4 regions of the Pseudomonas xantholysinigenes genome follow, and region 1 is predicted to be linked to each of the others. Evidence: riboswitches for the same ligand, from Rfam matches in the RefSeq annotation. Region 1 holds a riboswitch; each other region holds the start of a gene.

Evidence for each region. A riboswitch is a leader RNA that binds a small molecule or an ion and turns the genes downstream of it on or off. The one in region 1 is predicted to bind cobalamin.
Region 2: another riboswitch for cobalamin. It lies ahead of HU772_RS12960 (ABC transporter substrate-binding protein); the one in region 1 lies ahead of cobW (cobalamin biosynthesis protein CobW).
Region 3: another riboswitch for cobalamin. It lies ahead of HU772_RS15005 (TonB-dependent receptor); the one in region 1 lies ahead of cobW (cobalamin biosynthesis protein CobW).
Region 4: another riboswitch for cobalamin. It lies ahead of HU772_RS12200 (ABC transporter ATP-binding protein); the one in region 1 lies ahead of cobW (cobalamin biosynthesis protein CobW).

Annotation. Positions count from the first base shown of each region.
Region 1 covers NZ_CP077095.1:3,215,656-3,223,432, forward strand. The annotation lists gene cobN (cobaltochelatase subunit CobN) at 1-2,342, opposite strand, end outside; gene cobW (cobalamin biosynthesis protein CobW) at 2,346-3,413, opposite strand; cobalamin riboswitch at 3,514-3,693, opposite strand; cobalamin riboswitch at 3,754-3,922, shown strand; gene HU772_RS14240 (CbtB domain-containing protein) at 4,025-4,210, shown strand; gene HU772_RS14245 (CbtA family protein) at 4,221-4,913, shown strand; gene HU772_RS14250 (cobalamin biosynthesis protein) at 4,931-5,323, shown strand; gene cobM (precorrin-4 C(11)-methyltransferase) at 5,353-6,105, shown strand; gene HU772_RS14260 (DUF1272 domain-containing protein) at 6,169-6,411, shown strand; gene HU772_RS14265 (response regulator transcription factor) at 6,585-7,199, shown strand; gene HU772_RS14270 (transporter substrate-binding domain-containing protein) at 7,203-7,777, shown strand, end outside.
Region 2 covers NZ_CP077095.1:2,929,204-2,936,980, forward strand. The annotation lists gene quiC (3-dehydroshikimate dehydratase QuiC) at 1-1,878, opposite strand, end outside; gene HU772_RS12950 (MFS transporter) at 2,356-3,729, shown strand; gene HU772_RS12955 (acetyltransferase domain-containing protein) at 3,926-5,083, shown strand; cobalamin riboswitch at 5,110-5,307, shown strand; gene HU772_RS12960 (ABC transporter substrate-binding protein) at 5,421-6,434, shown strand; gene HU772_RS12965 (FecCD family ABC transporter permease) at 6,431-7,453, shown strand; gene HU772_RS12970 (ABC transporter ATP-binding protein) at 7,450-7,777, shown strand, end outside.
Region 3 covers NZ_CP077095.1:3,382,450-3,390,226, forward strand. The annotation lists gene lpxO (lipid A hydroxylase LpxO) at 1-764, shown strand, start outside; gene HU772_RS14995 (carboxymuconolactone decarboxylase family protein) at 907-1,251, shown strand; gene HU772_RS15000 (GNAT family N-acetyltransferase) at 1,330-1,899, shown strand; cobalamin riboswitch at 2,042-2,246, shown strand; gene HU772_RS15005 (TonB-dependent receptor) at 2,357-4,477, shown strand; gene yghU (glutathione-dependent disulfide-bond oxidoreductase) at 5,315-6,154, shown strand; gene HU772_RS15015 (amidase) at 6,314-7,777, shown strand, end outside.
Region 4 covers NZ_CP077095.1:2,720,218-2,727,994, reverse strand. The annotation lists gene HU772_RS12225 (MFS transporter) at 1-809, shown strand, start outside; gene HU772_RS12220 (HlyD family secretion protein) at 806-1,948, shown strand; gene HU772_RS12215 (hypothetical protein) at 1,960-3,033, shown strand; gene ppk2 (polyphosphate kinase 2) at 3,035-3,856, opposite strand; gene HU772_RS12205 (SEN1982 family lipoprotein) at 4,081-4,710, shown strand; cobalamin riboswitch at 4,781-4,962, shown strand; gene HU772_RS12200 (ABC transporter ATP-binding protein) at 5,087-5,857, shown strand; gene HU772_RS12195 (ABC transporter substrate-binding protein) at 5,854-6,816, shown strand; gene HU772_RS12190 (FecCD family ABC transporter permease) at 6,813-7,777, shown strand, end outside.

The DNA.
Region 1 (7,777 bases):
AATGCCAGCAGTTCCAAGCGTTCGCGGGTATCACCGCAGGTCCGCCACAAGGCGCCGTCCAGCGCCTGCAGCTGCGCGGGGCGCGGCCCGTCCCAGGCCTGGCCAAGGTCGCAATCCAGCGGATCGAAGCCCAGCTCAAGCGCCTTGGCCAGGACACGAATCAAGCTGGCATTACCGCCCTTGCCATCGCCCCGGGCCACCCGCAGCAATGCCAGCAGCGTATCGTCGCGCAAGCGCCCGGCAGGCGACTGGCCGAACACATGCAGGCCATCGCGGATCTGCGATTCCTTGAGGTCGCACAGGTAGGTATCCAGGCGCGGCAGCCACACGGCCGCATCGTCCAGCTGGCCTTCGAGCTGCAATTCGCGGTCGATGTGGTTGCGCTTGAGCAGCTCGAGAATGTCCCGTTGCAGCTCCTGGGCCCGGCGCGGATCAAGCAGCTGGGCTTCGTAGTATTCGTCGGCCAGCTGTTCCAGGTGGCGCAGTGGGCCGTAGCTCTCGGCGCGGGTCAGCGGCGGCATCAGGTGGTCGATGATCACCGCCTGGGTGCGACGCTTGGCCTGGGCGCCTTCGCCTGGGTCGTTGACGATGAACGGGTAGATGTTCGGCAGCGGTCCGAGCAGCGCATCCGGCCAGCACTCGGCGGACAGCCCCACGCCCTTGCCCGGCAGCCACTCCAGGTTGCCGTGCTTGCCGACATGGATCAGCGCATCGGCGGCATAGCCGTTGCGCAGCCAGAAATGGAACGCCAGGTAGCCGTGCGGCGGTACCAGGTCCGGGTCGTGGTACACCGCGCTGTGATCCACCTGATAACCGCGGGCCGGCTGGATGCCGACGAAGGTCAGGCCATAGCGCAAGCCGGCGATCATCATCCGCCCGCTGCGGAACATCGGGTCTTGTTCGGGTGCCCCCCAACGCGCCAGCACGGCACGCTGGTTGGCCTCGGGCAGCGCGGCGAAGGCCGCCTGGTAGTCGGCCAGACTCAGGCTCTGGGCACAGGGGCGTTGATCGAGGTGGTCGAGGTCGTTGGTCACCCCGCCCAGCAGTTGATGAATGAGCGCGGTGCCGCTGTCCGGCAGCCCAGCCACCGGATAGCCCTGCTCCTGCATCGCCTTGAGGATATTCAACGCGGCGCCAGGGGTATCCAGGCCGACCCCGTTGCCGATGCGCCCGTCACGGGTCGGGTAGTTGGCCAGCACCAGCGCCACGCGCTTTTCCTGGTTGTCCAGGCGCGCCAGCGTCACCCAGCGCCGCGCCAGTTCGGCGACGAAGTCCATGCGCTCGGGGTGGGCGCGGTAACAGACCACGTCGGACTGGCTGCGCTCGCTGCGCCAGGCCAGGTCCTTGAAACTCACCGGGCGCGTGATGATGCGCCCGTCCAGCTCGGGCAAGGCGATGTGCATGGCCAGGTCGCGCGCGCCCAGGCCCTGCTCGCTCTGCTCCCAACCGGGCTGGTTGTCCTGGGCGCAGATGGCCTGCAACACCGGCACGTCGCGACGCAGCGGCCTCAGGTTGGGTTGCTCGGGGCTGGACAGGGCAAAGCCGGTGGTGTTGATCACCACCTCGGCCTGCACCTCATCGAGCCAGGCTTCGACCTGCCCCAGGCAGGCGCTCTCCTTGAGGCTGGCCACGGCGATCGGCAACGGATTGAGCCCGCACGCTTGCAAGCGCTGGCAGAACACATCGATGAACGCCGTGTTGGCCGCCTGCAGGTGCGAGCGGTAGAACAGCAGCGGTGCCACCGGGTACTCGGGGTTCCACTCGCCGTACCAATCCTGCAACTGGGCACTGGGCCGTGACGGGTGATAGACCGCCGTGCGCGGCAGCGGCTGGGGCTCTTCCCAGGCGTAGTCACGCCCCAGCCATTGACTGGCCAGGCAGTTGAACAGGTTGATCGCGTTGGCCTTGCCGCCTTGGCGCAGGTAGTGCCACAGGCGTTCTGCCTGGGCACCACGCACCGTGCCCAGATCGGTGAGTTCCGGGTCCGGGCGGTCGTCGCCCGGCACCAGGATCAGCTGCACGCCACGACTGGCTAGCGCCACCAGTTGTTCTACGCCATAGCGCCAGTAGCCGACGCCGCCGTGCAGCGACACCAGGATCACCTTGGCATGGCGCAGCACCTGGTCGACATACAGGTCGACCGAGGCGTGGTTCTGCACCTGCATAGGGTTGGCCAGGCGTACGCTGGGAAAATCGTTTGGCAACTGCTCGGCGGTTTCGGCGAGCAGTGCCAGGTGGGAGTCGCCGCTGCAGAGAATCACCAGCTCGGCGGGGGTCTGGCCAAGGTCGGCGATGCTGTCGTCCGGCACGAAGCCGCCGGGCTGGGTCCGCAGCAGGTGCATGGGTCAGGCGCCCAGGGCCTGGCGCAGGCGCGCTTCCAGTTGCACGGCGTCGAGGTCCTGACCGATCAGCACCAGGCGGGTGATGCGCGGCTCGTCGCTGCGCCAGGCGCGGTCGAAGTGCTTGTCGAAACGCGTGCCCACGCCCTGGATCAGCAGGCGCATCGGCTTGCCGGGAATGGCGGCAAAACCCTTGGCGCGCAGGATGCCGAATTCGCCGACCAGCTGGGTCAGGGCATCGAGCAGCAGGCTTTCGTCGGCCTCGGGCAGATCGATGGAGATCGAGTCGAAGGCATCATGATCGTGATCGTCGTGATCATCGCCGTCGTGGTGCGAATCGTGGTGGGTGCGGCGACCGTCGATATGCGCCTCGGATTCGGCCCCCACGCCCAGCAGCACGTCGAGCGGCAGGCGGCCACTGCTGGCCTCGATCACCTTGACCGCCGGCGGCAGTTCCTCGGCCACCTCGGCACGCACCTTGGCCAGGCCGGCGGCGTCGATCAGGTCGGCCTTGTTCAGCACCACCAGGTCGGCGCTGGCCAACTGGTCGGCGAACAGCTCGTGCAGCGGCGACTCGTGATCCAGGTTGGGGTCGAGCTTGCGCTGCGCGTCGACCTGGTCCGGGTAGGCGGCGAAGGTGCCAGCGGCCACGGCCGGGCTATCGACCACGGTGATCACCGCATCGACGGTGCAGGCGTTGCGGATTTCCGGCCATTGGAAGGCCTGCACCAAAGGCTTGGGCAGGGCCAGGCCGCTGGTTTCGATCAGGATATGGTCGAGGTCGCCACGGCGCGCCACCAACTCACGCATCACCGGGAAGAACTCTTCCTGCACGGTGCAGCACAGGCAGCCGTTGGCCAGCTCGAAGACTCGGCCGAGCGCCTCTTCCTCGGTGCAGCCGATGCTGCACTGCTTGAGGATCTCGCCGTCGATGCCCAGCTCGCCGAATTCATTGACGATCACCGCGATACGGCGGCCTTGGGCGTTGTCGAGCATGTGGCGGAGCAAGGTGGTCTTGCCCGAGCCGAGGAAGCCGGTGACGATGGTGACGGGGAGCTTGGCCAGTGTTTTCATGTCGCGTTGCCCTTGGCGGCTATGGCGCGGGCATGCGGGACGGCGGCCGCGGCCATGCTGGCCGGGCGCGTTCGCCACCGGATCACCCCGCCCGGTTGAAAGTCGAAAACGTCGCGAGGCAGGTCTCCTGGCTTGCACCCGTCCGGCGCCTTCCCGCGCGCCTGCGCAGTGGCCTGTGCCGAACCTTTCAGTGCTTACAGTTGCGGGGGCAGCCGCGGCTTGTACCGCGTTCCCGTCTTAGCTCAGGCCAGGCCTGAGAACCTCGAAGCGGCAAGGCTACGCATCCACCCGACAGCGGTCAACCGCCGCCGCGATTGACGCCGGCTACGCCCCGTGATTTGCTAGCGCACTGCCCTCAGGTGCCCCATTGGGGTGAAACGGGAAACCGGTGCGTCGCGCGGCCTTGGAACCAAGCCCCGACAAAGCCGGTGCTGCCCCCGCAACGGTAAGCGACCGGAGCCCTGCTCCGCCTCGCCAGCCCGGAGACCGGCCTGTGGTGCTCGATGAACAACCCCGCGGTGGGCGGGTGCTGTCGCTTGCCCTGGGCCCTCCGCGCCCGGGGGCGTCGCGCTTGCCCGTTGCCCAAAACAAAAGCAGCAGAGGAACGCGTCATGCCCATCACCAGTGCCAAACACAGCCTCGCCACCCCCGTCAGCCTCAGCCAGCGCATGCTCGTCGCCGTGGGTGCCAGCCTGCTGGGCCTGTGCCTGGTGTACTTCGCGGGCTTCTCGCACATCGAAGCGGTGCACAACGCCGCCCACGACACCCGCCACAGCGCCGCCTTCCCCTGCCACTGAGTACGCCCGCATGATTACGCGCATCGCCCGCACCGCGGGTTTCAGCGGGCTGCTGGCCGCCCTGCTGCTGACCCTGCTGCAAAGTTTCTGGGTCGCCCCGCTGATTCTCCAGGCGGAAACCTTCGAGAACGCCGGCCCAGTCGCCGAACATCACGAACACGACGAGGCCCCCGGCCACAGCCATGAGCACAGTGCCGAGGCCTGGGCGCCGGAAGATGGCTGGCAGCGCGTGCTGTCGACCACCGGCGGCAACCTGGTGGTGGCAGTCGGCTTCGCCCTGATCCTCGCCGCGTTGTACAGCCTGCGCGAGCCAGGCCGTACCGCCACGGGTGCGCTGTGGGGCCTGGCTGGCTTCGCGGTGTTCTGCCTGGCGCCGACTCTGGGCCTGCCTCCCGAGCTACCCGGGACCGCGGCCGCCGACCTCGGCCAGCGCCAGACCTGGTGGATCGGCACCGCAGCCGCCACGGCAGCCGGCCTGGCCTTGCTGGTGTTTGGCCGGCATTGGCTGCTCAAGGCCCTGGGTGTGGTCTTGCTGGTAGCCCCCCATGTGGTCGGCGCACCGCAGCCTGCGGTGCATGAAAGCCTCGCGCCGGAAGCCCTGGCCACTCAGTTCAAGATCGCTTCGTGGCTGACCAACGCCGCGTTCTGGCTGGCCCTGAGCCTGCTCAGCGCCTGGCTGTTCCGCCGCGCCCGCCAGGCCTGATGCACGAGCTCAGCCAAGTGCCCGCGCTGTACGCGGGCTTCGGCTGTCGCCGTGGCTGCCCCGTCGAGACCCTGGCGGTGCTGTTGCGCAGAACCCTGGCCAACCATGCCCTGCCCCATTCGGCCCTGCGCGCCATCGCCAGCATCGACACCAAGGCCCGCGAGCCGGGCCTGCTGGCCCTGGCCGAGCGACTCGGCGTGCCCTTCGTCTGTTTCGACGCCACGCACCTGCTCGCCTTCGAACCCTTGCTCAGCCAACGCTCGGCCATCGCCTTTGCCCAGACCGGTTGCTGGGGCGTGGCCGAAAGCGCCGCGCTGGCCCTGGCCTCGCGCGCGTCGTCGCAACCCAGGCTGCAGGTACCACGGCAAGTCCTTGCCGGCGCTACCCTGGCACTGGCGTTCGGCGGATAATCCGCCTTCATTATCTGCAAGGAGCCGCCATGACGGTCTACTTCATCGGCGCCGGCCCCGGCGATCCGGAACTGATCACGGTCAAGGGCCAGCGCCTGATTCGCCAGTGTCCGGTCATCATCTACGCAGGCTCCCTGGTCCCGCCGGCGGTACTCGAAGGCCATAGCGCACGGACAGTGCTCAACAGCGCGGAACTGCACCTGGAGCAGATCATCGACGCCATGCGCCAGGCCCATGCCGAGGGCCTGGACGTGGCCCGAGTGCACAGTGGCGATCCCAGCCTGTATGGCGCCATCGGCGAACAGATTCGTCATTTGCGGGCACTGGGCATCGACTACCAGATCATCCCTGGGGTCACCGCCACCGCCGCCAGCGCCGCACTGCTAGGCTGCGAACTAACCCTGCCGGACGTCGCCCAGACCGTCATCCTTACCCGCTACGGCGACAGCTCGCCGATGCCGCCCGGCGAACAACTGGCCGACCTGGCCCGGCACGGCAGCACCTTGGCCATCCACCTGGGGGTCAAGCACCTGCCAAGGATCGTCGATGAACTGCTGCCGCACTATGGAGCCACTTGTCCGATCGCGGTGGTGCACCGCGCCACCTGGCCGGACCAGGACTGGGTCAGCGCAACCCTGGCTGACATCGTCGAACGGGTCGCGGAAAAAGGCTTTCGCCGCACCGCGCTGATCCTGGTAGGCCATGTGCTGGGCGATGCGCCGTTCTCCGAGTCGGCGCTGTACCGCGCCGGGCACGCGCACCTGTACCGCCAAGGCCACTGAGGCGATTGCCGCCGGGGCGGCGGCGTTGCACACTGCACACACCCCGCCAACGGAATGCCTGCCATACTCGAACTACGCCCCAACTGCGAATGCTGCGACCGCGATCTACCGGCAGAAAGCCCGGATGCGCTGATCTGCTCCTTCGAGTGCACCTTCTGCCGCACCTGCAACGGCCGCCACTTCCAGGGGCAGTGCCCCAATTGTGGCGGGCAACTGGTGGCTCGCCCTACCCGCACAGGCAATGCCTTGCTCAACAACCCGGCGGCTACCCAGCGGGTCAACAAGCCACACACTGTTTGCACCTGACATGAATTTGTAGGAATTTTCAACAAGCACACGAAGGTTTTTCAACAGGCCTATACTCGCCTATTACCAAGGCTCCTGATTGTCCGTAAGGTGCGCGCAGCCCAGTTGGCCCACCGCCTTGCGTATGCAATAGAACGCAGGATGCGGGCTGCACTTTGACAGGAGTTCCCCAAATGACATCCGTGTTGCTGGTTGATGACCACCACATTGTTCGATTGGCCGTACGCATGCTGCTTGAACGTGAACGCTTCACCGTCGTGGGTGAGACCGGCAGCGGTAAGGAGGCCGCGCGCCTGGCCAGGGAAACCAAGGCCGAAGTGGTCATCCTCGATATCGGCCTGCCCGACCTCGATGGCATGGAGGTGATCAAGCGCCTCAAGCTACTGGAGCCCGCGCCGAGGATCATGGCCCTCACCGGCCAACCTGCCGACCTATACGTGCGCCGTTGCATGGACGCAGGCATCTCTGCGTTCGTCAACAAGGATGAAGACCTCGATGCCTTGGTGTTCGCCCTCAAGGCCTTGGTCAAAGGCTACTCGACCTTTCCACAGATGGCGCTCAACAGCAATACGCTGGAGAGCGAAAGCGAGCGCCTGCGGCTTTTGTCCAATCGCGAGATGGAGGTACTGCGCCGCCTCAGCGGCGGCCAGTCCAACAAATTCATCGGCGAGCAGATGAACCTCAGCGCCAAGACCATCAGCACCTACCGCGGCCGCATCATGGAGAAGCTCAAAGTCGAGTCGTTGGTGGAAATGGTCGACCTGGCCAAACGTAACCACGTGGTCTGAGCGATGACCGGGCGCACACTGCTGTGCCTGTTGCTGGCCCTGTTGTCGCCATTGCCCGCCACTGCCGAGGTACAAAGCGAAAACCGCCAACTGTTGGCACGGGCATTGAGCGCAGCGTCACCATTGCAACTCGACGACGCGGATCGCCGCTGGCTCGAAATGCGCGCCGGCCTGGTACTGGGCAGCTCGCGCCCCGACTATCCACCGTTCGACATCAACACCAGCCAGGCCGACTACGAGGGCCTGAGTGCCGACTACGCAGGGCTGATTGGCGAGCAACTGGGGGTACCGATCAAAGTCCGGCGCTATGCCAGCCGGGCCTTGGCGCTGACGGCACTACGCGCCGGCGAGATCGACCTGCTCGGCACCTCCAACGCTTTCGAGGCCAACGATGCAGGGCTGACCCTGAGCCAGCCGTATGCCGACGACCTGCCGGTGATCGCCTCGCGCCACGCGCGCGCAGGGTACGAAGACAGCAACCTGGCCGGCCTGCAACTGGCGATGGTCGACCATTACCTGCCCATGCAGACCGTGCAACAGCTGTTTCCCCAGGCGCAGTTGCGCCTCTACCGTTCGAC
Region 2 (7,777 bases), 290 kb from region 1:
ACCGGCGCGCCGTTTGGCCATCGCCGCCAAGCGTACGGCGACGTTGGCCGCGCCATACCCGGCGTAGCCGCCCCTGCGCTGGAGAATCTCGAAGAAAAAACGCTCCTCGAACGCTTCGGTGTATACGTGGAACAACTCGCCGCCTTGGGCATCGCGGTCGTACAGTACGTTGTAGTAGGCCAGTTCGCTGAGGAACTCGTCATCGAAGTCGAAGCGCGCCGCCAGGTCGTCGTAGTAGTTCAACGGGATCTCCAGCAACGGCACGCCGGCATCCTTGGCCCGGGCCACCTCGCGGAAGATGTCGTCGCACTCGAAGGCGATATGGTGCACGCCCGAACCCCGGTAGCTGGACAAGGCATGGGCGATGGCGGTGTTGCGGTTCTCGGAAATGTTCAGCGGCATGCGCACGCTGGCGCAAGGGCTGCGCAGCGCGCGGCTCTTGACCAGGCCATAAGGGTCGGGCAGCACCACTTCATCATCGGCGCCGAAGTCGAACAAGCTCTTGTAGAACAGCACCCAGCTGTCCAGTGCCTCGGCCGGCAGCGCCAGGGCCATATGGTCGATACGCCGCAGACCACCGCTGGCCCGGGCTTGAGCGCTCAGGTGGAAGTCGCTGTGGTAGATGCTCTGGCCCGTATCATCCGTTTGCACCAGGTACAGCAGGCTGCCATCCGGCGCACGAACCGCCGGGATCTCACGCTCATTGGGGCCGACCAGCCCGCGAAATGGCTGGCCCCGGTAGGCCGTGGCACGCTGCAGTGCCGCCTGGTCGTCACTGACCCGCAACGCAGTGGCGCACAGCGATGGCCCGTGAGCCTCGAAAAAATTGTGCGCGAACGAATAAGGCTCGGCATTGAGCACGATATTGATATCGCCCTGGCGCAACAGACTCACCGCTTTGCTGCGGTGCGTGCCGGCGGCGACGAAACCAAGGCGCTCGAGCCAGCTCGCCAACCGCGCGCCGACGGCCTCATCGACAGCGAACTCGAGAAACTCCACACCCGCATAGCGGCTGGCCGCTGGCGGCGCGAACAATGTGTCCACCGCCTGCGCCTCGTGCGCCAGTCGCAACCGGGTCTTTTCCTCCAGGTACAACAGTGAACGCAGACCGTCGGCGGCGTTCTGCCGGGGCGGCGCGGCACGGAACCCATCGTTGAAGATTTCCAGCGACAACGGGCCACGATAGCCAGTGGCGAGAATCGGCGCCAGGAAGCCCGCCAAGTCCAGTTCGCCCTGCCCTGGGAAACAGCGAAAATGCCGGCTCCACTCCAGCACGTCCATGACCAGGATCGGTGCATCGGCCATCTGCACGAAGAAGATCTTCTCGCCAGGGATGTCGCGGATGGCACCCGGATCGCCCTTGAGCGACAAGGTATGGAAGCTGTCGAGGATTACCCCCAGCGCCGGGTGATCGGCCTGGCGCACCAGGTTCCACGCCTGCTGGTAGGTATTGATGTGACGCCCCCAGGCCAGCGCCTCGTAGCCGATGCGCAGGCCTCGGTCGCCGGCATGTTCGGCGAGCAGCCGCAGATCCTCCACCAACAGTTGCTCGTCACCCAGCGCATCGGGTTGGACGTTGCTGCACACCAATACCAGGTCGGTGCCCAGTTCCTGCATCAGGTCGAACTTGCGCTCGGCGCGATCCAGCTGTTTGTGCAAGCGCTCGCGCGGGCAGCCTTCGAAGTCGCGAAATGGCTGGAACAGGGTGATGGCAATGCCAAGATCGGCGCAACGCTGGCGGATCTCACGGGGGCTGCCGGCGTAGTACAGCAGGTCGTTCTCGAAGATTTCGACGCCGTCGAAGCCCGCGGCGGCGATGGCCTCGAGCTTTTCGGGCAGGGTACCGCTCAAGGACACGGTGGCGATCGAACGCTGCATGGGCAATTCCTTGTTGTTGTGGGCTGGTGTTGGCTGCAGCGGCCCTTTTGCGAGCAAGCCCGCTCCCACAGGTAGTGTTGATTGTTGTGGGCAGCGGATTGACCACGAATGGGCCGTGCCCGACAGGTGCTGTCTGGCACAATCGATTATTCGCAGGTAGAGTCGCCCCGGCAATGAACTTTGTACGGAACAGTTAGTTTCTGTTCGATTACCGCACAAAACCCTTTTTACTGAATTGCGCCACCTACCCCGCTGAACAACCATGAACACCAGCAGCAGGTTACCTCCGGCCATCCGGCGGGACCTGCGCTGCAACGCCCAGCGTCACCACATAATAAATTCAAGAAAACGGGTACCGATCTATGCACACCTTGCTCGCCCTGCGATCCGCGACGCCTCGTTCGTCTTCTCCCCATAGCCCCCGTTCGTGCCCCCGGCACTGACCCTGCGGCCCCTGACAAGAACAACGGAGACAACATGGCCCACTCAAGCTCCCAAGCTCGCAAAGCCACTGCCAGCGGCTGGATCGGCTCTGCCCTGGAGTACTACGACTTCTTCATCTATGCCCAGGCCGCGGCGCTGATCTTCCCGCAGATTTTCTTCCCCTCCAGCGACCCGAAGATGGCCATCATCGCCTCGCTGGCCACCTACGGCGTCGGCTACCTGGCGCGCCCTGTCGGGGCCTTCGTGCTCGGCCACTGGGGCGATACCCGCGGGCGCAAGAACGTGCTGCTGCTGTGCATGTTCCTGATGGGCCTTTCCACCATGGCGGTGGGCCTGCTGCCCACCTACCACGACATCGGCCTGCTGGCTCCGGCGCTGCTGGTAGTGCTGCGATTGATCCAGGGTTTCGCCGTTGCCGGCGAGATATCCGGGGCCAGTTCGATGATCATGGAGCACGCGCCGTTCGGGCGCCGTGGCTACTACGCCAGCTACACCCTGCAAGGCGTGCAGGCCGGCCAGGTGATGGCAGCGGCGGTGTTCCTGCCATTGGCCTACTTCATGCCCAGCGAGGCGTTCAATGAGTGGGGCTGGCGGATTCCGTTCCTGATGAGTGCGGTGGTGCTGATCGCCGGCTTCATCATCCGCAAGGAAGTCCACGAAACGCCGGCGTTCGTCCAGGAAGAACAGCAGGCCAAGGTGGCCAAGTCGCCGATCAGCGAGGCGTTTCGCCATAGCTGGCGGCACATGGTGCTGGTGATGTTCATGGCGCTGATGAACGTGATCCCGGTGGTCGCCACCATCTTTGGCGCCGCCTACGCCGTACAGCCGGCCTATGGCATCGGCTTCGACAAGAGCGTGTACCTGTGGATTCCGGTGGTGGGCAATATCGTCGCGGTGCTGGTGATCCCCTTCGTCGGTAGCCTCTCGGACAAGATCGGCCGGCGCCCGACCATGATCGCCGGCTGCCTGGGCTCGGGCCTGCTGGCGTTCGTCTACCTGTATGCGATCAGCATCCAGCACGTGCCGCTGGCCTTCGCCGCCTCGATCGTCATGTGGGGCATGGTCTACCAGGGCTACAACGCCGTATTCCCCAGCTTCTACCCGGAGCTGTTCCACACCCGCTATCGCGTCTCGGCCATGGCCATTGCACAGAACATCGGCACCATGATCACCGCCATGCTGCCGGCACTGTTCGCCATGGTGGCGCCGCCGGGGTCGGAAAATATCCCGCTGGTGGTCGGTGGGCTGGCGCTGCTGATTACTTGCGTGTGTGCCTTGGCTGCGTATCTTGCCCCCGAAACCCACCGCCTGGCGATGGAAGACCTGGGCAATCCCCACGCACGACCAGTGACGCAGGACGCCTCGCAAGCCAGCTGCAAAGACAGCCAGAAAGCGTTCGGGCATTGACACGAGCATCACTCGACCCTTGTAGGAGCCGGCCTTGCTGGCGAACCTGGCGATACGCTGGATGGCACCGGCGCGGCCGGTGTTCACCGGCAAGGCCTGCTGCTAGCGGATCGCAGAGGTCTTCTGAAGCTATTCAGGAAAACATTTAATGATATAAGATAACATTTCAATTATTCCTTCCCCGCGACGCTTTCCGATGACCAGCACCTCCCTCGCACCCAACCAACGCCTGCAAAGCATCGACGCCCTGCGCGGCCTGGTGATCCTGTTCATGCTCCTGGACCACGTGCGCGAAACCTTCTTCCTGCACCGCCAGGTCAGCGACCCGATGACCGTCGACGCCACCGACCCCAGTCTGTTTGCCAGTCGCACCCTGGCGCACCTCTGCGCGCCAGTGTTCGTGCTGCTTACCGGGCTGTCGGCCTGGTTGTACGGGGAAAAACACCGGGGTCGCGGCGAGGTCTCGGCCTTCCTGTTCAAGCGTGGCCTGTTCCTGGTGGTGCTGGAGTTCACCCTGGTCAATTTCGCCTGGACTTTCCAGTTTCCCCCCAGCGTGATCTACCTGCAGGTGATCTGGGCCATCGGCCTGAGCATGATCGCCCTGTCGCTGCTGGTGTGGTTGCCACGCCCGCTGCTGATCACCCTGGGCGTGCTGATCGTCGCCGGGCACAACCTGCTCGACGACCTGCATTTCGGGCCGGCATCGGTGCTGCATGTGCCGTGGGCGATCCTGCATGATCGTGGCTGGCTGGAACTCGTCGACGGGCTGCGCCTGCGCACCTCTTATCCGCTGTTGCCATGGATCGGCGTGATTGCCCTGGGTTACGGCCTGGGGCCTTGGTTCGCCGGCGGCAGCCAGGCTACCGAGCGCCAACGACACCTGCTGCTGGCCGGGGCCTTGGCCTTGCTGGGTTTCGTCGCGCTGCGCCTGCTCAACGGTTATGGCGAGGCGCCCTGGAGCCCCTACCCCAGCGTCACCCAGACTCTGATGAGTTTCTTCAATATCACCAAGTACCCGCCCTCGCTGCTGTTCCTGGCCCTGACCCTCGGTGTTGGCTTGCTGTTGCTGCGCGGCTTCGAACGTGCCGGCAACACCCGCTGGATCACCCTCCTGGCCGTGTTCGGCGCGGCGCCCATGTTCTTCTACCTGCTGCACCTGTATGTGCTCAAGCTACTGTACCTGGCCAGTGTCGCCCTGTTCGGCCACAACCAGGGCGACTATTTCGGCTTCGACCACATCGCGGCGGTATGGCTGGTCGCCGTGCTGCTGGCTGTTGCGCTGTACTTGCCGGTACGCGGGTTCGCCCGCCTGAAGGCGCGCCGCCGCGACCTGGCCTGGCTCAAGTACCTGTAAAAGCGTTTCGCCCGGCGGTGTGATGGTCTACCATGCCGCCCGCCGGTTTCCACACGGAATCAAAAGGGAATCCAGGGCTCGCCAACCGCGGGCCGAACGGAACTGCCCCCGCAACTGTAGGTGCCGAGCCCGCGCCATCGATGCCACTGGATGATCCATCCGGGAAGGCTGGCGCCGGGCCAGGACGCACCAGTCAGGAGACCTGCCGGCACGCATTCACCAACCGGCGGGGTGTCCGGGATGGTCATCCGCCTTGCGCTTCGAGCCCCTCGCTCGCGCTCGGCGATGCCTGTCCGTGCCCATGACCGCGCACCGCAAGACAGGAGATCGCCCCACCATGCTGCCCCGCCTCGCCACCTTGCTCGCTGGCCTGACACTATCAGGCCTGGCCCAGGCCAGCGCGACCCACTACCCGCTGACCCTCGACAATTGCGGCGTGCCCCAGACGTTCGCCCAGGCGCCCGAACGCGCAGTGACCATCGGCCAGGCCGGCACCGAACTGCTCTACGCCCTGGGCCTGGGCGAGCGCCTGGCGGGTACCTCGCTGTGGTTCAACAACGTCCTGCCCGAGTTCAAGGCGCAGAACGATCAGGTCGAGCGCCTGGCCGACAACGAACCGAGCTTCGAGGCCGTGGTCGGCAAGCGTCCGCAGTTGGTGGCGGTGCAGTTCGAGTGGATGGTCGGCGCCCAGGGCGCGGTGGCCACCCGTGAACAGTTCGCCGAATTGCACATCCCTACCTACCTGCTGCCTTCCGATTGCGAAGGCAAGGACAACCTGGTCGGTGCCGACGGCACCCGTCTGCGACCGTTCAAGGTCGAGAGCATTTACAAAAGCATCAGCCAACTGGCCGAAATCTTCGATGTGCAGGCGCGCGGTAATGCACTGAACACGGCGCTTCAAGACAGCCTGCTGCGCGCCCAGCGACAGTTGGCAGGCAAGGATCTGGCCCACACCAGCGCGCTGTTCTGGTTCTCCAGCGCCGACCTGGCGCTCGATCCCTATGTTGCCGGCCGCCAGGGCGTGGCCGACTTCATGCTGCAGACCCTCGGCGTGCGCAACGTGGTCGAGTCCAGCGAAGAATGGCCAACCGTGGGCTGGGAAACCCTGGCCCGGGCCAATCCGACCTGGTTGATCGTGGCCCGCATGGACCGCCGTCGCTACCCCGCCGACGACTACCAGAAAAAGCTCGAATTCCTGCGCACCGATCCGGTGACACGCAACATGGACGCGGTGCAGCAAGGCCGGATCATCGTGCTTGACGCCGATGCCATGCAGGCGGGCATCCGCCTGTTCCGCGGGCTGGAGGTGCTGTCCGCGGCCTTCGCCAGTGGCAAAGCAGCGCAACCATGAGCCGCCTGTTGCCCCTGGGCGCCTGCGCGCTGCTTGCCCTGAGCCTGGCCATGCTCGCTGGTATCGCCATCGGTGAGACCCGAGTGGGTGTCGATGTGGTCTGGCAGGTACTGGCCAACCAGCTATGGCAGGCCGGCCATCCGCTGGACCCGATCGACGCTGGCATCATCTGGAACTACCGCCTGCCGCGGACCCTGGTAGCGGCCGCTTGCGGTGCCGGGCTGGCCCTCTGCGGGGTGATCCTCCAGGCATTGCTGCGTAACCCGTTGGCCGAGCCGTACTTGCTCGGCCTCTCCGCTGGCGCCTCGACCGGCGCCGTGGCCGTCGGCCTGCTGGGGCTGGGTGGCGCGGCGCTGTCGCTGTCCGGCGGCGCCTTCCTCGGCGCGCTGGCGGCCTTCGCCTTGGTGCTGGCACTGTCCCAGGCCAGCGGCAGTCGCAGCCGCCACGACAATGCCCAGGTGATCCTGGCCGGCATCGCCGGTTCGCAGCTGTTCAATGCGCTCACCGCCTTCCTGATCACCAAGTCCGCCACGGCCGAGCAAGCTCGCGGCATCCTGTTCTGGTTGCTCGGCAACCTCAGCGGCGTGCGCTGGCCCGCCGTCTGGTTGGCGCTGCCCGCCGCCCTGCTTGGGTTGCTGGTGTGCCTGTGGCATCGCCGAGCTCTGGATGCCTTCACCTTCGGTGCCGACTCCGCCGCCTCGCTTGGCGTGCCGGTGCGCCGCACCCAATTGCTGCTGATCAGTTGCGCGGCGCTGGTAACCGCGGTGATGGTGTCGATCGTCGGTGCCATTGGCTTCGTCGGGTTGGTCATCCCCCACGCCCTGCGCCTGCTGCTCGGCCCCGGGCATGCGCGCCTGGTACCGGCCAGCGCCCTGGGCGGGGCGTTGTTCCTGATCGTCGCCGACATCGTGTCGCGCACGCTGATCAGCGGCCAGGTGATTCCCGTCGGCGTGGTCACCGCGCTGATCGGCGCACCGGTATTCGCACTGATTCTGGTCAGTCGGCGGGGCCGCCCATGACCGCTATGAACCCTCCGGCAACCGCGCCTATCAGTTGCCAGGGCCTGGGCCTGCGCCTGGGTGGGCGCGAGGTACTGCACGGCATCGACCTGGCGCTGCGTGCCGGCGAGACCCTCGGCGTGGTCGGGCCCAATGGCTCCGGCAAGTCCACCTTGCTCAAGCTCCTGGCTGGCCTGCGCCTGCCTAGCAGCGGCGCTGTCCAGTTGCTGGGCGAGACACTGACGACCCTGCCGCGCCGACGTATCGCGCAAATCCTGGCACTGGTCGAGCAACACGCCGACACCCTGGACGCCATCAGCGTGTTCGACGCCGTCGCCCTTGGTC
Region 3 (7,777 bases), 170 kb from region 1:
TGTTCTCCAAGCACCCGGCCAAACCGTACCTGCCCGTGGAAGCGTTCCCCGAGCTGAAGGTGCTGCAGGACCACTGGCAGGAAATCCGCGCCGAAGGCCAACAGCTGCTGCAAGCCGGTGAAATCAAGAAATCCGACAACTACGACGATGTCGGCTTCAACTCGTTCTTCAAGACCGGCTGGAAGCGCTTCTACCTGAAGTGGTACGGCGAGAGCCACCCTTCGGCGATGACCCTGTGCCCGCGCACCACTGAACTGCTGCAAGGCATCGGCTCGGTCAAGGCGGCGATGTTCGCTACCCTGCCGCCAGGCGCCAAGCTGGTGCGCCACCGCGACCCATACGCCGGCTCCTACCGCTACCACCTGGGCCTGGATACCCCCAACGATGACGGCTGCTACATCGACGTCGACGGAGAGAAGTACTCCTGGCGCGACGGCGAAGGCGTGGTGTTCGACGAGACCTACATCCACTACGCGGCCAACACCACCGAGCACAACCGCATCATCCTGTTCTGCGACGTCGAGCGCCCGCTCAAGTACCGCTGGGCGAGCGCCTTCAACCGCTGGTTCAGCCGCAACGTCATGGCCGCCGCCGCCGCGCCCAACGACGCCAGCGACAAGACCGGCGGCATCAACCGCCTGTTCACCCGCATCTACAAGATTCGTGAACGCGGCAAGGCCATGAAAAAGCGCAACCGCACCCGCTACTACCTGGAAAAGTGGGCCGTGGTCGCGGCGCTGGTACTGGTCTTCATCTACATCTGATCGCCCTGCGCAAACCGGCTCCTACCCGCGCGTAGGAGCCGGCCTTGCCGGCGACCTTCGCGTCGCCCCTGTCCCGCCTCCCGAACAGCCCACTTTCGACTAGCCTGAAAGCTCCTGTTGCCAACCTGACAAGGTGAACACGATGAGCATGATGGACTGGGACGCCTACCGTAAGCAGTTGATGGCCGGCATCGGCGATCTCAAGCACCTTTCTCCCGATACCGTGGCCGGTTACATGACCGCCAGCGGTGCCGGCGCCAAGACCAACCACCTCGATGCCAAGACCCGCGAACTGATCTCCCTGGCCGTGGCTGTCACCACCCGCTGCGACGGCTGCATCGCCGTGCATTCGCAGCAGGCGGTCAAGCACGGCGCCACCCGCGAGGAAATCGCCGAGGCCCTGGGCGTGGCGGTGGCGATGAACGCTGGCGCCGCGCTGGTCTACTCGGCCCGGGCCCTGGATGCCGTGGGCAAGTCCGGCGCCTGACCCGGCCAGGCGTCGCCGCCCTTGCGCGGCGGCGCCGCGCCGCCCAGACTGAGCGGCTCAGTACCCGCAGGAACCGCCATGATCCAGATCCGCCCCATGACCCCGGAAGATTTCCAACGCTTCTGGCCCACCTTCCAGGCCATTGTCCAGGCCCGCCAGACCTACGCCTTCGACCCCGGGCTCGACCTCGAGCGCGCCCGCGCGCTGTGGCTGGAAACACCGCTGCGCACGCTGGTGGCCGAGGAAGACGGCGAACTGCTCGGCTCGTACTTTCTCAAGGCCAATGCCGGCGGCCCCGGCGCGCATGTGGGCAACTGCGGCTACATGGTCGGCGAATCTGCCCGAGGTCGCGGCGTGGCCCGGTTGATGTGCGAGCACTCGCAGAAACTCGCCCGCCAGGAGGGCTTCCTGGCCCTGCAGTTCAACTCGGTGGTGGCGACCAACGAAGTGGCCGTGGCGCTGTGGCACAAGCTTGGCTTCGACACCGTCGGGCGCTTGCCCAAGGCCTATCGCCATGCCGAACTGGGCCTGGTGGACTGCCTGGTGATGTACAAGTGGCTGGCCGACGAACCGGTGGTGGAAAAACCGCCACTGCTGATTGGCCGCAAGAACATCGAGGCGCGGGTGTCGCGTCGGCGCGGTCGCTGATCGACACAGCACATGGCACCGCATTGCCTGCTTCGTGGCGGTTCGACGCCCCGATCAATCCGCTGCCACAGGGGCAGCGCATGGTATGAGTCACAGAGGCGCCATTCACTCAAACGATTGACTCCCTGGCGCTTCGATGGTCAGATGCGCGCCAGTTTCAGGTGCCCTGCGCCGCCGCGCGCAAGGTGAAACGGGAAGCCGGTGAGTCGTCCCCACGACAAGTCCGGCGCTGCCCCCGCAACGGTAAGCGAGCGAACCCTTCGACAGACCACTGTGCCTCGGCATGGGAAGGTGAAGGCTTCACGACCCTCGCAAGCCCGGAGACCGGCCTGAGGCTTCACTTGGCAACCCGCGGTGGGCGGGCGCAGGCCGGTATCCGCGTGCGCGCCTGCCTACGCGGTTCGCCTTTGCGTGTTCTTCCACCGGGATCCATTCATTCCTGCAGCAGTGGAACGACATGTCCCGATTCAACAAGCTTCACACCCTGGCGGCGTGCCTCGCCGTCTCGATCCCGGCCCTGGCCGATGAACAGCCCGGTAGCCTCACCCTGCCCTCCACGGCGATCACCGACAACCGCGACCCGCAGGTGGTCGACCTGGCCACCCCAACCCAGGCCGGCTCGCGCCTGAACCTCAGCGCCCTGGAAACACCGGCCAGCACCAGCACGCTGAGCGAAGCGCAGATCCTCGGGCGCAACAACCAGACCGTGCAGGATGCCGTGACCCGCTCACCGGGCATCACCTTCATCGGCACGCCGGGCGACGGTGGCACCGGCCTGTCGGCCCGCGGCTTCAGCGGCCAGAGCTCGGTGATGACCCTGTTCGATGGCTCGCGCCTGTACGCCGGCGCCGGCACCCTGACCTACCCGGTCGACCCGTGGATGGTCGAGCGCATCGATGTAATCCGCGGCCCGGCTTCGGTGCTATATGGCGAAGGCGCCACTGGCGCGGTGGTCAACGTGATCCCGAAAAAGCCTTTCGACGGCGACATCCGCAACCACCTGCGCCTGGGCTACGGTTCCTGGGACCGCCAGCAGCTGGGCCTGGACAGCGGTGGCAGCCTGAGCGAACGCCTGAGCTACCGGCTCACCCTCAACCAGCAGGCCAGCAACGGCTGGGTCGACCGCACCGACTCGCGCAGCCTGGCGCTGTCGGCCGCGCTGCGTTTCGACGCCACCGACGACCTGAGCTTCACCTTGTCCCACGAGCGCGGCGACGCGCAGCCGGCCAACTACTACGGCACCCCACTGATCGACGGCCACCTGCGCGGCAGCCTGCGCAAGAAGAACTACAACGTCAGCAACGACCAGCAGCGCTACCACGACGAGTGGACGCGGCTGAACAGCGACTGGCAGATCAACGACAGCCTCAGCGCCAGCAACCAGCTGTACTACATCAAGAGCCGCCGCCACTGGCGCAATGCCGAGGAGTACGCCTGGGATGCCGACAGCGGGTTGGTCGGGCGCGCCAGCTTCCTGGAAATCAAGCACAACCAGGAACAGATCGGCGACCGCCAGAGCTTCACCTTCGATCACGCGCTGTTCGGCCTGGCCAGCAAGACCGTGGTCGGGGCGGAGTACAACAAGATTCGCTTCAATGTCGACAGCAACTCGCCCTACAACGACGACGGCAGTGACCCACTCGACCCTTGGCAGCCCACCCCCGGCGGTTTCCACAGTGGCTCGCCGCTGCGCCCGCAGATGCTGTCCAAAACCAGCACCTTTGCGCTTTTCGCCGAAAACCGAACGCAACTCACCGAGCGCCTGTCGTTGGTGACCGGCGTGCGCCGCGACCAGAACCATATCGATCGCGACAACCTCGTCGACGGCACCCGCAACGACCGCAGCCTGCGCGGCGGTAACTGGCGCGCTGGGCTGGTGTTCGCGGCCACCGACGATCTGTCGTTGTACGGCCAGTACTCCACCAGCGAGGACGGCGTCGGCGACCTGCTGACCCTGCGACCGGAAGACCGCCTGGAACTGACCGAAGCCAAGCAGACCGAACTGGGCTTGAAACAGCGCTTCTGGGACGGACGTGGCGAGTGGACGCTGGCGGCGTACCACATCGTCAAGAAGAAGTTGCCGGTCTATGACGTGGTCTCCAAGCGCAGCCAGCAAGCCGGCCAGCAGACTTCCGATGGGCTCGAAGCGAGCCTGGAATTGGCATTGGGCAACCAGTGGCAGGTGTCGGCCAACGCCGCGTTGGTGCGGGCCAAGTACGATGATTTCCTGCAACGCAGCGGTGGCGTTGTCTACGACCGAGCCGGCAATCGCCCGCAAGATGTCCCGCACCGAACCGCCAACCTGTGGTTGAGCAAAGGCTTCGGCCAGGCGGTCGACGCCGGCATCGGCCTGCGCTATGTGGACGCACGCTACACCAGTGCCGCCAACGACGCCCAGGTACCGGGCTACACCGTGGTCGACGCCAACCTCGGCTGGCAAGTGCTGCCCGATGTGCGCCTGGGCCTGCAACTGAACAATCTGTTCGACCGCCAGTACGCCCAGTCCAGCTACAGCGGCGAGCAATGGTTGCTGGGCGCGCCGCGGTCGTATTTCGCCACGCTGGACTACAGCTTCTAAGGCCACGGCCTCGAACCCTCGCCATGCGATATTGCAGGCAAACCTGGCACCAGCTACGCCGGTGTTCGCGGCTGAAGCCGCTCCCACAGCAACCGCGCCGGTTTCATGGCATGCACCACACCTGTGGGAGCGGGCTTACCCGCGAACCAAGCGACGCGGTGCCTGGCACCGGCTACGCCGGTGTTCGCGGCTGAAGCCGCTCCCACAGGGACCGCGCCGGCATCAAGCCATGCGCTACACCTGTGGGAGCGGGTTTACCCGCGAACCAAGCGACGCGGTGCCTGGCACCGGCTGCGCCGGTTTCATGGCATGCACCACACCTGTGGGAGCGGGCTTACCCGCGAACCAAGCGACGCGGTGCCTGGCACCGGCTTTGCCGGTGTTCGCGGCTGAAGCCGCTCCCACAGCGACCGCGCCGACCTCAAGGCATGCACCACACCTGTGGGAGCGGGTTTACCCGCGAACCAAGCGACGCGGTGCCTGGCACCGGCTGCGCCGGTGTTCGCGGCTGAAGCCGCTCCCACAGCGACCGCGCTGGTTTCATGGCATGCACCACACCTGTGGGAGCGGGTTTACCCGCGAAGCAAGCGACGCGGTGCCTGGCACCGGCTATGCCGGTGTTCGCGGCTGAAGCCGCTCCCACAGCGACCGCGCTAGCTTTAACAGATGCCTCGAGCGCTTGGCGGGATTGCTTTCACAGCTGATGCCACCTGTAAATCCTCGCCGTTCGATATCCGTTATGCATCGATTGCATTTGTCCCCCGCGCCGAACCCATGGCATGAATGCAGGTCCACGCCTTTACTTGGCCGCATTCCGCCTACCAGGAGATTCCGCGCATGAGCAAGCCCGAGTACATTCCGCCCAAGGTCTGGACCCACCAGGCCCCCTCCGGAGGCCAGTTCGCCAGCATCAACCGTCCGGTCGCCGGCCCCACCCACGACAAGCCGCTGCCGGTCGGCAAACAGCCACTGCAGCTCTACTCGCTGGCCACGCCCAACGGCGTCAAGGTCACCATCCTCCTGGAGGAACTGCTCGCCCTCGGGCACGTCGGCGCCGAGTACGACGCCTGGTTGATCCGCATCGGCGACGGCGATCAGTTCGGCAGCGGCTTCGTCGGGATCAACCCGAACTCGAAGATCCCCGCCCTGCTCGACAACAGCGTCGAACCGCCGGTGCGGGTATTCGAGTCCGGCTCGATCCTGCTGTACCTGGCCGAGAAGTTCGGCGCCTTCCTGCCCAAGGCCCCGGCCGCGCGTACCGAGAGCCTGAACTGGCTGTTCTGGCAGATGGGCTCGGCGCCCTACCTGGGCGGCGGTTTCGGCCATTTCTATGTGTATGCGCCAGAGAAATTCGAATACGCCATCAACCGTTTCACCATGGAAGCCAAGCGCCAGCTCGATGTGCTCGACCGACGCCTGGCCGAAAGCACCTACCTGGGCGGCGACGAATACAGCATCGCCGACATCGCCGTCTGGCCCTGGTATGGCCAGCTGGTGCGCGGCAACCTGTACGGCGCCGCCGAGTTCCTCGCGGTGGATGAATACCGCCATGTGCAACGCTGGGCCGAACTCATTGCCCAACGCCCAGCCGTGCAGCGCGGCACCCGGGTCAACCGCACCTGGGGCGACGAAGCCAGCCAGGTGCCAGAGCGTCATTCAGCCACAGACCTGGACTGAGCCTGGAGCGGCCTTGCCGAGGCTTCGGACCGACAAGGCCGCGCGGCCAGAATGCCGCGCTGCAACGAAGCATTTCCCCACTGCATGCCTGCGCCCCTCGGGACCTTCTTGCTACACTCGCCGCCATGATTTTTCCACCTGCACAACTGTGGTGACAGCATGATCGAGGTAACCGAGGTTTCCATTGCCGAGCTGCGCGACGCGCTCGAGTCCGGCCGCACGACCGCCGTCGAACTGGTCAAGGCCTACCTGGCACGCATCGACGCCTATGATGGCCAGGACACCGCCACCGCGCTCAACGCCGTGGTGGTGCGCAACCCTGAAGCCCTGAAAGAGGCCGAAGCCTCCGACGCCCGTCGCGCCCGTGGCCAAACGCTCGGCCCGCTGGACGGCATCCCCTACACCGCCAAGGACAGCTACCTGGTCAAGGGCCTGACCGCCGCCTCCGGCAGCCCGGCGTTCAAGGACCTGGTCGCCCAGCGCGATGCCTTCACCGTCGAGCGCCTGCGCGCCGGTGGCGCCATCTGCCTGGGCAAGACCAACATGCCGCCCATGGCCAACGGCGGCATGCAGCGCGGCGTCTATGGCCGCGCCGAAAGCCCGTACAACGCCAACTACCTGACCGCGCCGTTCGCCTCGGGCTCGTCCAACGGCGCCGGCACCGCCACCGCCGCCAGCTTCAGCGCCTTCGGCCTGGCCGAGGAAACCTGGTCCAGCGGCCGCGGCCCGGCTTCGAACAACGGCCTGTGCGCCTACACCCCATCGCGCGGAGTGATCTCGGTACGCGGCAACTGGCCGCTGACGCCGACCATGGACGTGGTCGTACCCTACGCCCGGACCATGGCCGACCTGCTGGAAATTCTCGACGTGGTGGTCGCCGACGACGCCGACAAGCGTGGTGATCTGTGGCGCCTGCAGCCATGGGTGCCGATCCCGGCCGCCTCGAGCGTGCGCCCGGCTTCCTACCTCGACCTGGCCGCGGATGCCGGGTCGCTCAAGGGCAAGCGCTTCGCCGTGCCGCGCATGTACATCAACGCCGATGCCGAAGCCGGCACCTCGGAAAAGCCGGGTATCGGCGGCCCCACCGGCCAACGCATCAACACCCGTGCCAGCGTGATCGCATTGTGGCAGCAGGCCCGCCAGGCCCTGGAAGCCGCTGGCGCCGAGGTGGTCGAGACCGACTTCCCACTGGTTTCCAACTGCGAAGGCGACCGCCCCGGCGCGCCGACCGTGTTCAACCGCGGCATGGTCAGCAAGGAATTCCTCCATGACGAGCTGTGGGAACTGTCCGGCTGGGCCTTCGACGACTTCCTGCGCGCCAACGACGACCCCAAGCTCAACCGCCTGGCCGATGTCGACGGGCCGCAGATCTTCCCCCACGACCCGGGCACCCTGCCCAACCGTGAGGATGACCTGGCCGCTGGCATGGATGAATACGTCAACATGGCCAAGCGCGGCCTGAAGACCTGGGACCAGATCGCCACCGTGCCCGACGGCCTGCGCGGCCTGGAAGCCACCCGCAAGCTCGACCTGGAAGACTGGATGGACGCCCAGGGGCTGGACGCCGTGCTGTTCCCCACCGTGGCCGATGTCGGCCCGGCGGACGCCGACATCAACCCCGAA
Region 4 (7,777 bases), 500 kb from region 1:
ACCGCAGCAACCCGTTGCTGATGACCCGCTGGCTGGGCAGCGGCGCGATCGTCCGCCTGGCCCTGTGCGTGATCCTGATCCGCATGGTCACCTCCGAGCAATCCACCGGCGCGGTGGGTTTTCTGCAGGCGCTGAACATGGGCAGCGAGCAGATGCGCACGCTGTACGCGATCATGCTGCTGGGCGCCATCGCCGGGCTTGCCACCAGCGCCCTGACCATCAACCCCAACCACCTGGTCCTGCCGCTGTTCATCTCGTTGGCGGCGATGGCCGCAGGCGCCTTCATGGACAGCAGCTCGAGCAACCTCACCCGTCCGGCGCAGATGTACCTGAGCCAGTTCCTGCTGGCCTTCGGCAGTACGTTCTTCTTCGGCCCGTCGATGGCCCTGGGCATCGGCCATGTGCGGGCCAATCCGCGCAACCTGGTGAGTTTCTCGGTGCTGTTCGGTATCTGCAACAACCTCGGCGGGCTGATCGGCTCGGCGCTGCTGGGCACCTTCCAGACCCTGCGCGAGAAATTCCATTCCAGCACCCTGGTCGACCAGCTCAGCGCCCTTGAGCCGTTGGTCGGCGCGCGGGTCCAGGGTGGCGGCGCCAGTTATGCCGGGGTGATCGTCGACCCGGCGCAGCGCAACGAAGTGGGCATGCGCCTGCTGGCCAACGCCGCGACCCGCGAGGCCAACGTGCTGGCCTACAACGATGTGTTCATGCTGATCGGGGTGATCGCTATCCTGACCATGATCTGGATCTTCATTCGCAGCCTTTACCTGCGCTACCTCAACGCCACCAGCGGTGCCTCGACCCGATGACCCAGGAAACGCCAACCACTACCACCACCGCTATCGCCGAGACCCCCGAGGGCAGCGTGCCGCCCAGCCAGCCGAGCGATGCCGTGCGCACCCGGCGAGTGCGCCTGCTGTCGTCGCTGAGCTTCGCCACCGTGGCCCTGGCCGGCATCCTGCTGGTGCTCTACGCCTGGCGCCTGCCGCCATTCAGCAGCGCCATCGAAAGCACCGAGAACGCCCTGGTGCGCGGCCAGGTGACCATCATCGGCCCGCAGCTGGGGGGCTACATTGTCGAGGTGCCGGTACACGACTTCCAGTTCGTCAAGCAAGGCGACCTGCTGGTACGCCTGGACGACCGCATCTACACCCAGCGCCTGGCCCAGTCCATCGCCCAGCTCAAGCAACAGCAGGCGGCGCTGGCCAACAACCTGCAGCAGCGCAACAGCGCCGAAGCCACCATCGCCCAGCGCCAGGCCGCCATCAGCGACGCCACGGCCCAGGCCGCCAAGGCCCGCGCCGATCTGCAGCGTAACCAGGCGCTGGTCAGCGATGGGTCGGTGTCGCGCCGCGAACTTGACCTGAGCCGCGCCAGCCATGCCGCCGCCATCGCCAGCGTGGCCCAAGCCAAGGCTGCGCTGGAAATCGCCCGCCAGGACCGCGAGACGGTGATCGTCAATCGCGCGGCCCTCGAAGCTTCGGTGGAAAACGCCAAGGCAGCCGTCGAGCTAGCCCGCATCGACCTGGACAACACCCGGGTCAAGGCCCCGCGCGACGGCCAGCTGGGCCAGATCGGCACCCGCCTGGGTGCCTACGTCAACCCCGGCGCGCAGCTGATGGCGCTGGTGCCAGACACCCTGTGGGTGATCGCCAACATGAAGGAGACGCAGATGGCCAACGTGCGCATCGGCCAGCCGGCGACCTTCACCGTCGACGCGCTCAACCACCTCAAGCTGCGCGGCCATGTGCAACAGATCTCGCCGGCCACCGGCTCCGAATTCGCCCTGCTGCAAAGCGACAACGCCACCGGCAACTTCGTCAAGATCGCCCAGCGCATTCCGGTGCGCATCCTCGTCGACACCGACCAGGCCGATGCCCGACGCCTGCGGCCGGGCATGTCGGTGGTGGTGAGCATCGATACTCGTCCAACCGTCGTTGACAAATAAGGACCATCCGCATGACCGTCATTGCTTCCTACAACCCTGCCGGCTGCGCCATCGTCATCGCCGATACGCTCATCAACGGGCCAGTGGGAGAAGCGGGACCGCCTCAGACCGTATTGCCAACCCTGGGCAACGTTTCCAATTTTTTTTCAGGCAGCTGGGCAATCAACAAGTCCTCGCAAAAGGTCTGCATCATCACTGACTACTGTGCGCTGGCATGGGCAGACAGCCAGCTACAGGCCAGGCACTTCATCACACGCTTGCGCAGGTTGTCCGGCAGAATCCGCATTACCCGGGACGTCATGAAAAAGCTGTTCGACAAGCTTGGCACACACGAACTGCAGCTTGCCGGCGCCATCCTTGAAGAAGACCAACTGCATACTTTCAGCATTGGTTGCGAGCAGTTCGAGTGCCCCATCCTCGGCGAGGTGCACTGCGGTGGATCTGGCGCCTCGGTCGTGCATGACTTCGCGCCGATCATGCAGAGCATTGCCCCAGCGCCGCCTGGCGAAGATGAAATCTCGGCCTATGCGGCCTCCATAGCCTTGACCCAGGTCGCCCATCTGCTAAATGCGGAGTTCAGGAAGGGCGACAGCGCTGACAGCCTGCTCGAGTTCTTTGGCGGCGGGTATGAAATGGCCGTGTTCTACGATGGCCGCTTCCATAAGCTCAGCGCGAACTTCGTGTTCCTGGATATCAGCATCAACCCGATGTCGAGAACTCTGCGGGTCGGCAATCCCAAACTGATCATCGCGCAAACCTACTGCGGCGACACCCTCAAGTACGAAGCCATCGTGCCCAAGAGCGCTGAAGAGGACGAGGTCACACGCCACGACCACATCGAAATTCCGCCTTTTGCCCACCCCTCGGCGCGCAAGGGCGATCCGTCGATGCAGGAAGACATCAACTGGGGGTGTTTCGTTTTCGTCGACAACTTCAAGCACGGCGGCGCTGCATTGGCCTCGATCATCGTTCGCTCGCAAACGCCGCCCATCGAGTACCGTGTCACCGATGGCCAGCTGACGTTTGAATATTCCGAGTCTGCCGGCCGCCAGATCAGCGCATACATCAACGCCCACTACCTATGATTCAAAACCGCTCGGCGACCATCTTGAACGGGTAAGGCTGGGCCTTGTACTTGCCGATCTTGCCGCGCTTGGGCAGCGCCACCTGGTGTTCGTGGCTGAGGTCCTTGTAGGGGATCTGCTGCAGCAGATGGCTGATGATGTTCAACCGCGCCTTGCGCTTGTCTTCCGAGCGGGCCATGTACCAAGGCGCCCAGGACGAGTCGGAGGCCGCGAACATGTCGTCGCGGGCGCGGGTGTAGTCGTCCCAGCGGGTGTACGACTTGACGTCCATCGGCGACAGCTTCCACAGCTTGCGCCCGTCGTTGATACGGTCCTGCAGGCGGCGGGTCTGCTCCTGGGCGCTGACTTCAAGCCAGTACTTGATGAGGATGATCCCCGACTCGACCATCATCCGCTCGAACATCGGCACCACGGTGAGGAACTTGCGCGCCTGCTCGTCGCTGCAGAACCCCATGACCCGCTCGACCCCGGCGCGGTTGTACCAACTGCGATCGAAGATCACCACCTCGCCGGCCGCCGGCAGGTGGGTCAGGTAGCGCTGGGCGTACATTTGGGTCTTTTCCCGCTCGGTCGGTGCTGGCAGCGCCACCACGCGGAACACCCGTGGGCTGACCCGCTCGGTGATGGCCTTGATCGTGCCGCCTTTGCCAGCGCCATCGCGGCCCTCGAAGACGATGCACACCTTGAGCCCCTTGGCGACCACCCACTGCTGCAGCTTCACCAGCTCGGTGTGCAGGCGCTTGAGCTCGGCGTCATAGGGCTTGCGCCCGAGTTTTTCCGCGGCGCTGTCCCGCTTGCGTTTGCTGCCGGCGTTCTTGGCCATCGCATGCTCCTCCCCGTCAGGCCCCGACGACGCGGGGCGGATCAGAGCAGTATGGATGAGCATGGGCAAATTGCCGGGCAGTCACCGGTGGCGCGCCGGGCACCAACTGCCAACCGCCGCACAAGCCCGTCGATATGTCGTCTTGCCACGATTGCGGACGCTCTGCCGCGCGGGTTCTAATCCCAGCGCCCTACCCGTGATCGGCAATTCAAGGAAGCCCTACGATGGACAGGAAGCTCATTGCCCCGGCCCTGCTGGCGAGCCTGGTCGGCTGCTCGGACGGCCAGCAGCCCAGCGAAGCCGAGCTGCGCCAGGCGGCCCAGGCCTACCTCGACACCCAGTACCCCTACTGCTTCGTGATCAGCGCCTTTCCCACCCGCACCCGCGACTTCGATGTCGAGGGCACCAACAAGGCCTTGCATGCCCTGGCCCAGGTCGGCGTGGTCAGTGAACGCGAGATCAGCCGCACCGAAGTCCCCGAGCGCCTGTGGCAACCGGCGCGCACCGACATCTACTACGCCTACGACCTCACCGACGAGGGCCGCCGCTACTATAAGGCCGATGCTCGCCAGGGCAAGACCGGGAACATCGGCGGCCTGTGCTTCGGCAAGGCCGAGGTCACCGCCATCAAGGGCTTCAGCGTGCCCGGCGAACAGCAGGGGCGCCGGCAAACGCAGGTCACCTACAGTTACCGGATCAACGAGCTGCCAGCCTGGGCCGCCGACAGCGCGATCCAGGCCGGGATCACCGGCCTCGACCAGGCGCTTGCCAGTGCCAGCAAGCCCCTGGAAGAAACCCGCGCTATGGTGCTCACCGCGCAAGGCTGGGTCCACGAGCGGCTGCTGGCCAATTGAACCTGCGCAGACGCCCCTGAACCTCGGCGCATTGACTCACCCCGGCATAAATGCTCAGATGCGCCCCTGCTTTCAGGTGTCCCAGGCCGCAGCGCCTGGGGTTAAACGGGAAGCCGGTGCCTCGCCCCTGGCGGGAAGTCCGGCGCTGCCCCCGCAACGGTAAGCGAGCCAGGCATTCGACAGACCACTGTGCCCCGAGCATGGGAAGGTGAATGCCCGACGACCCTCGCAAGCCCGGAGACCGGCCTGATTCGCCCATGGCCATTCCCGCGGAGGGCGGGTGCGCTGAGTGTGCCAGGCGCCCTGCCGCCTGCGCGGCTGCCAGCCACCGTCACCGTCGGGTTCATTCCTCCCGTCCTGGTGTCTGTTCATGCCTGTGCCCCTCCTGCGCCTCGAACACCTGCACTGGTCGCCGTCCCCCGGCGCGCCCGACCTGCTGGCAGCGATCGACCTCGAGGTGCGCCCCGGTGAATTCGTCGGCCTGATCGGCCCCAATGGCAGTGGCAAGACCAGCCTGCTGCGCTGCGCCTATCGTTTCAGCCGGCCACGCAGCGGCCGGGTATTGCTCGACGGCGAGGATATCTGGCGGCATCCACCGCGCTGGCTGGCCCGGCGCGTGGCGGTGATGCTCCAGGAGTTTCCCGAAGACTTCGGCCTGAGCGTGCGCGATGTCGTCGCCATGGGCCGCACCCCGCACCTGGGCTGGCTCGACGGCGATGGCCCTGGCGCACCAGTGGACGCTGCCATGCGCCAGTTGAACCTGCTGCAACGCGCCACGCAGGCGTTCGCCAGCTTGTCCGGCGGCGAGAAGCAGCGTGTGCTGCTGGCCCGGGCGCTGGCCCAGCAGCCGCGCCTGCTGATTCTCGACGAACCCACCAACCACCTCGACCCACGCCATCAACTGGCATTGCTGCAGCACCTGCGCGGTAGTGGCCTGGGCCTGTTGGCCAGCTTCCATGACCTCAACCTGGCCGCGGCCTTCTGCGATCGGCTGTACCTGATCGAGCAGGGTCGCCTGGTCAACCACGGCACGCCCGCCGAGGTCCTGACCGAACAGTGCCTGGCCGAGGTATTTGGCGTTCACGCCCTGGTCGACCGGCATCCCATTGGCGATCACCCACGCATTACCTGGATCCGTCACGCATGAAACCCTGGCTTGTTTTACTGCTCGCCTGCCTGCCCCTGTGCACCATGGCGGACAGCTTCCCCGTGACCGTGCGCAGTTGCGACCGCGCAGTCACCTTCACCCAACCACCGCAGCGGGCGGTGAGCCACGATGTCAACCTGACCGGCATGCTCCTGGCCCTTGGGCTGCGCGAACGCATGGTCGGCTACAGCGGCATCAGCGGCTGGAAAAGCCTCGACCCGGCACTGCGCGAGGCGTTGCATGGCCTACCGGAGCTGGCGCCGCGCTACCCTTCGGTGGAGAACCTGCTGGACGTCGACGCCGACTTGCTGTTCGCCGGCTGGAGCTATGGCATGCAGGTGGGCGGGCCGCTCACGCCGCAGCGCCTGGCGCCGTTCGGCATCCCGGTTTACGAGTTGAGCGAATCCTGCTCGCGGATCATGCCCTGGCACCCGGCGAGTCTCGAGGACCTCTACACCGACCTGGGCAACCTCGGGCGGATCTTCGGCGTCAGCGCGCGGGCCGATACGCTGATCGCCGCGTTGCGCCAGCGTGTCGCGCGCGTCAGCGCTGCGATGGCCTCGGTACAGACCAGGCCGCGGGTATTTCTCTACGACAGCGGCGAGGATCGCCCCACCACCTCCGGCAGCCTGGGCATGCCCCAGGCGCTGATCGACAGCGCCGGCGGGCGCAATGTCATGGCCGACGTGCAGGCCAGCTGGACCGAGGTCAGCTGGGAAAGCGTGGTTGAACGCGATCCGCAGGTCATCGTCATCGTCGACTACGGGCCGACCTCGTGGCAGCAGAAACGTGACTACCTACTCCAGCACCCGGCACTGGGCGCAGTCACGGCGATTCGCGAGCGGCGTTTCGTGGTGCTGTCGTACCTGCAGGTGACACCGTCGGTGGAAAACGCCGCCGCCATCGAAACACTCGCCCGGGCATTGCAGCCACAGCAGTTTGCCGGAGCGCAGCCATGAATCCGCTGCGCCAACCCACGGCCTATCGCCTGTTGCTTCTGGCCCTGAGCGCCGCGTTGCTGGGCTCGTGCCTGTTGTCGCTGGGGTTCGGCGCGGCCCAGGTGCCGGCCGCCAAGGTGCTGGAAATCGTCCTGCAGCAACTGGGCCTGGCCCAGGCGGCGGACCTCGGCCGCGGCCAGGCCCAGATCGTCTGGCAGATCCGTGCGCCACGGGTGCTGCTCGGCGCCCTGGTCGGCGCCGGGTTGGCGCTGGTCGGCTGTGCCCTGCAGGCAGTGACCCGCAACCCTCTGGCCGACCCGCACCTGCTGGGGGTGAGTTCGGGGGCGGTGCTGGGCGCGGTGTTGGTGGTGCTCTACCTTGGCCCTTTCGCCGGGGTGCTGAGCTTGCCGCTGGCGGCATTTCTCGGCGCCCTGGGCTGCATGCTGCTGGTCCTTGGCGTGGCCAGCCGACGTGGGCGCCTGGACAGCGAACAGCTGCTGCTGGCCGGGGTCGCGGTGTCATTCGTGGTGATGGCGCTGGCCAACCTGCTGCTGTACACCGGTGATCCCCATGCGGCGAGCTCGGTGATGTTCTGGATGCTTGGCGGGCTGGGGCTGGCCCAGTGGTCATTGCTGTGGCTGCCGGCCTTGAGCGTGCTGGCCGGTTTCATCCTGCTGATGGTGATGGCCCGCGCGCTCAACGCCTTGATGAGCGGCGAACAGACCGCCGTGAGCCTAGGCATCGACACTCGCCGGGTACGCGCCGGCGTGTTCGTAGCCTGCGCCTTGCTGACCGGCGTGCTGGTGTCGCTGTCGGGCGCCATCGGTTTCGTCGGGCTGATGCTGCCGCATATCGCCCGCCGCCTGGTCGGCGCCGAGCATCGTCGACTGCTGCCGGCCTGCGCGCTGCTTGGGGCGCTGTTCGTGGTCTGGGTCGACCTGGCCGCGCGCACCTTGATCGCCCCGCAGGACCTGCCGATCGG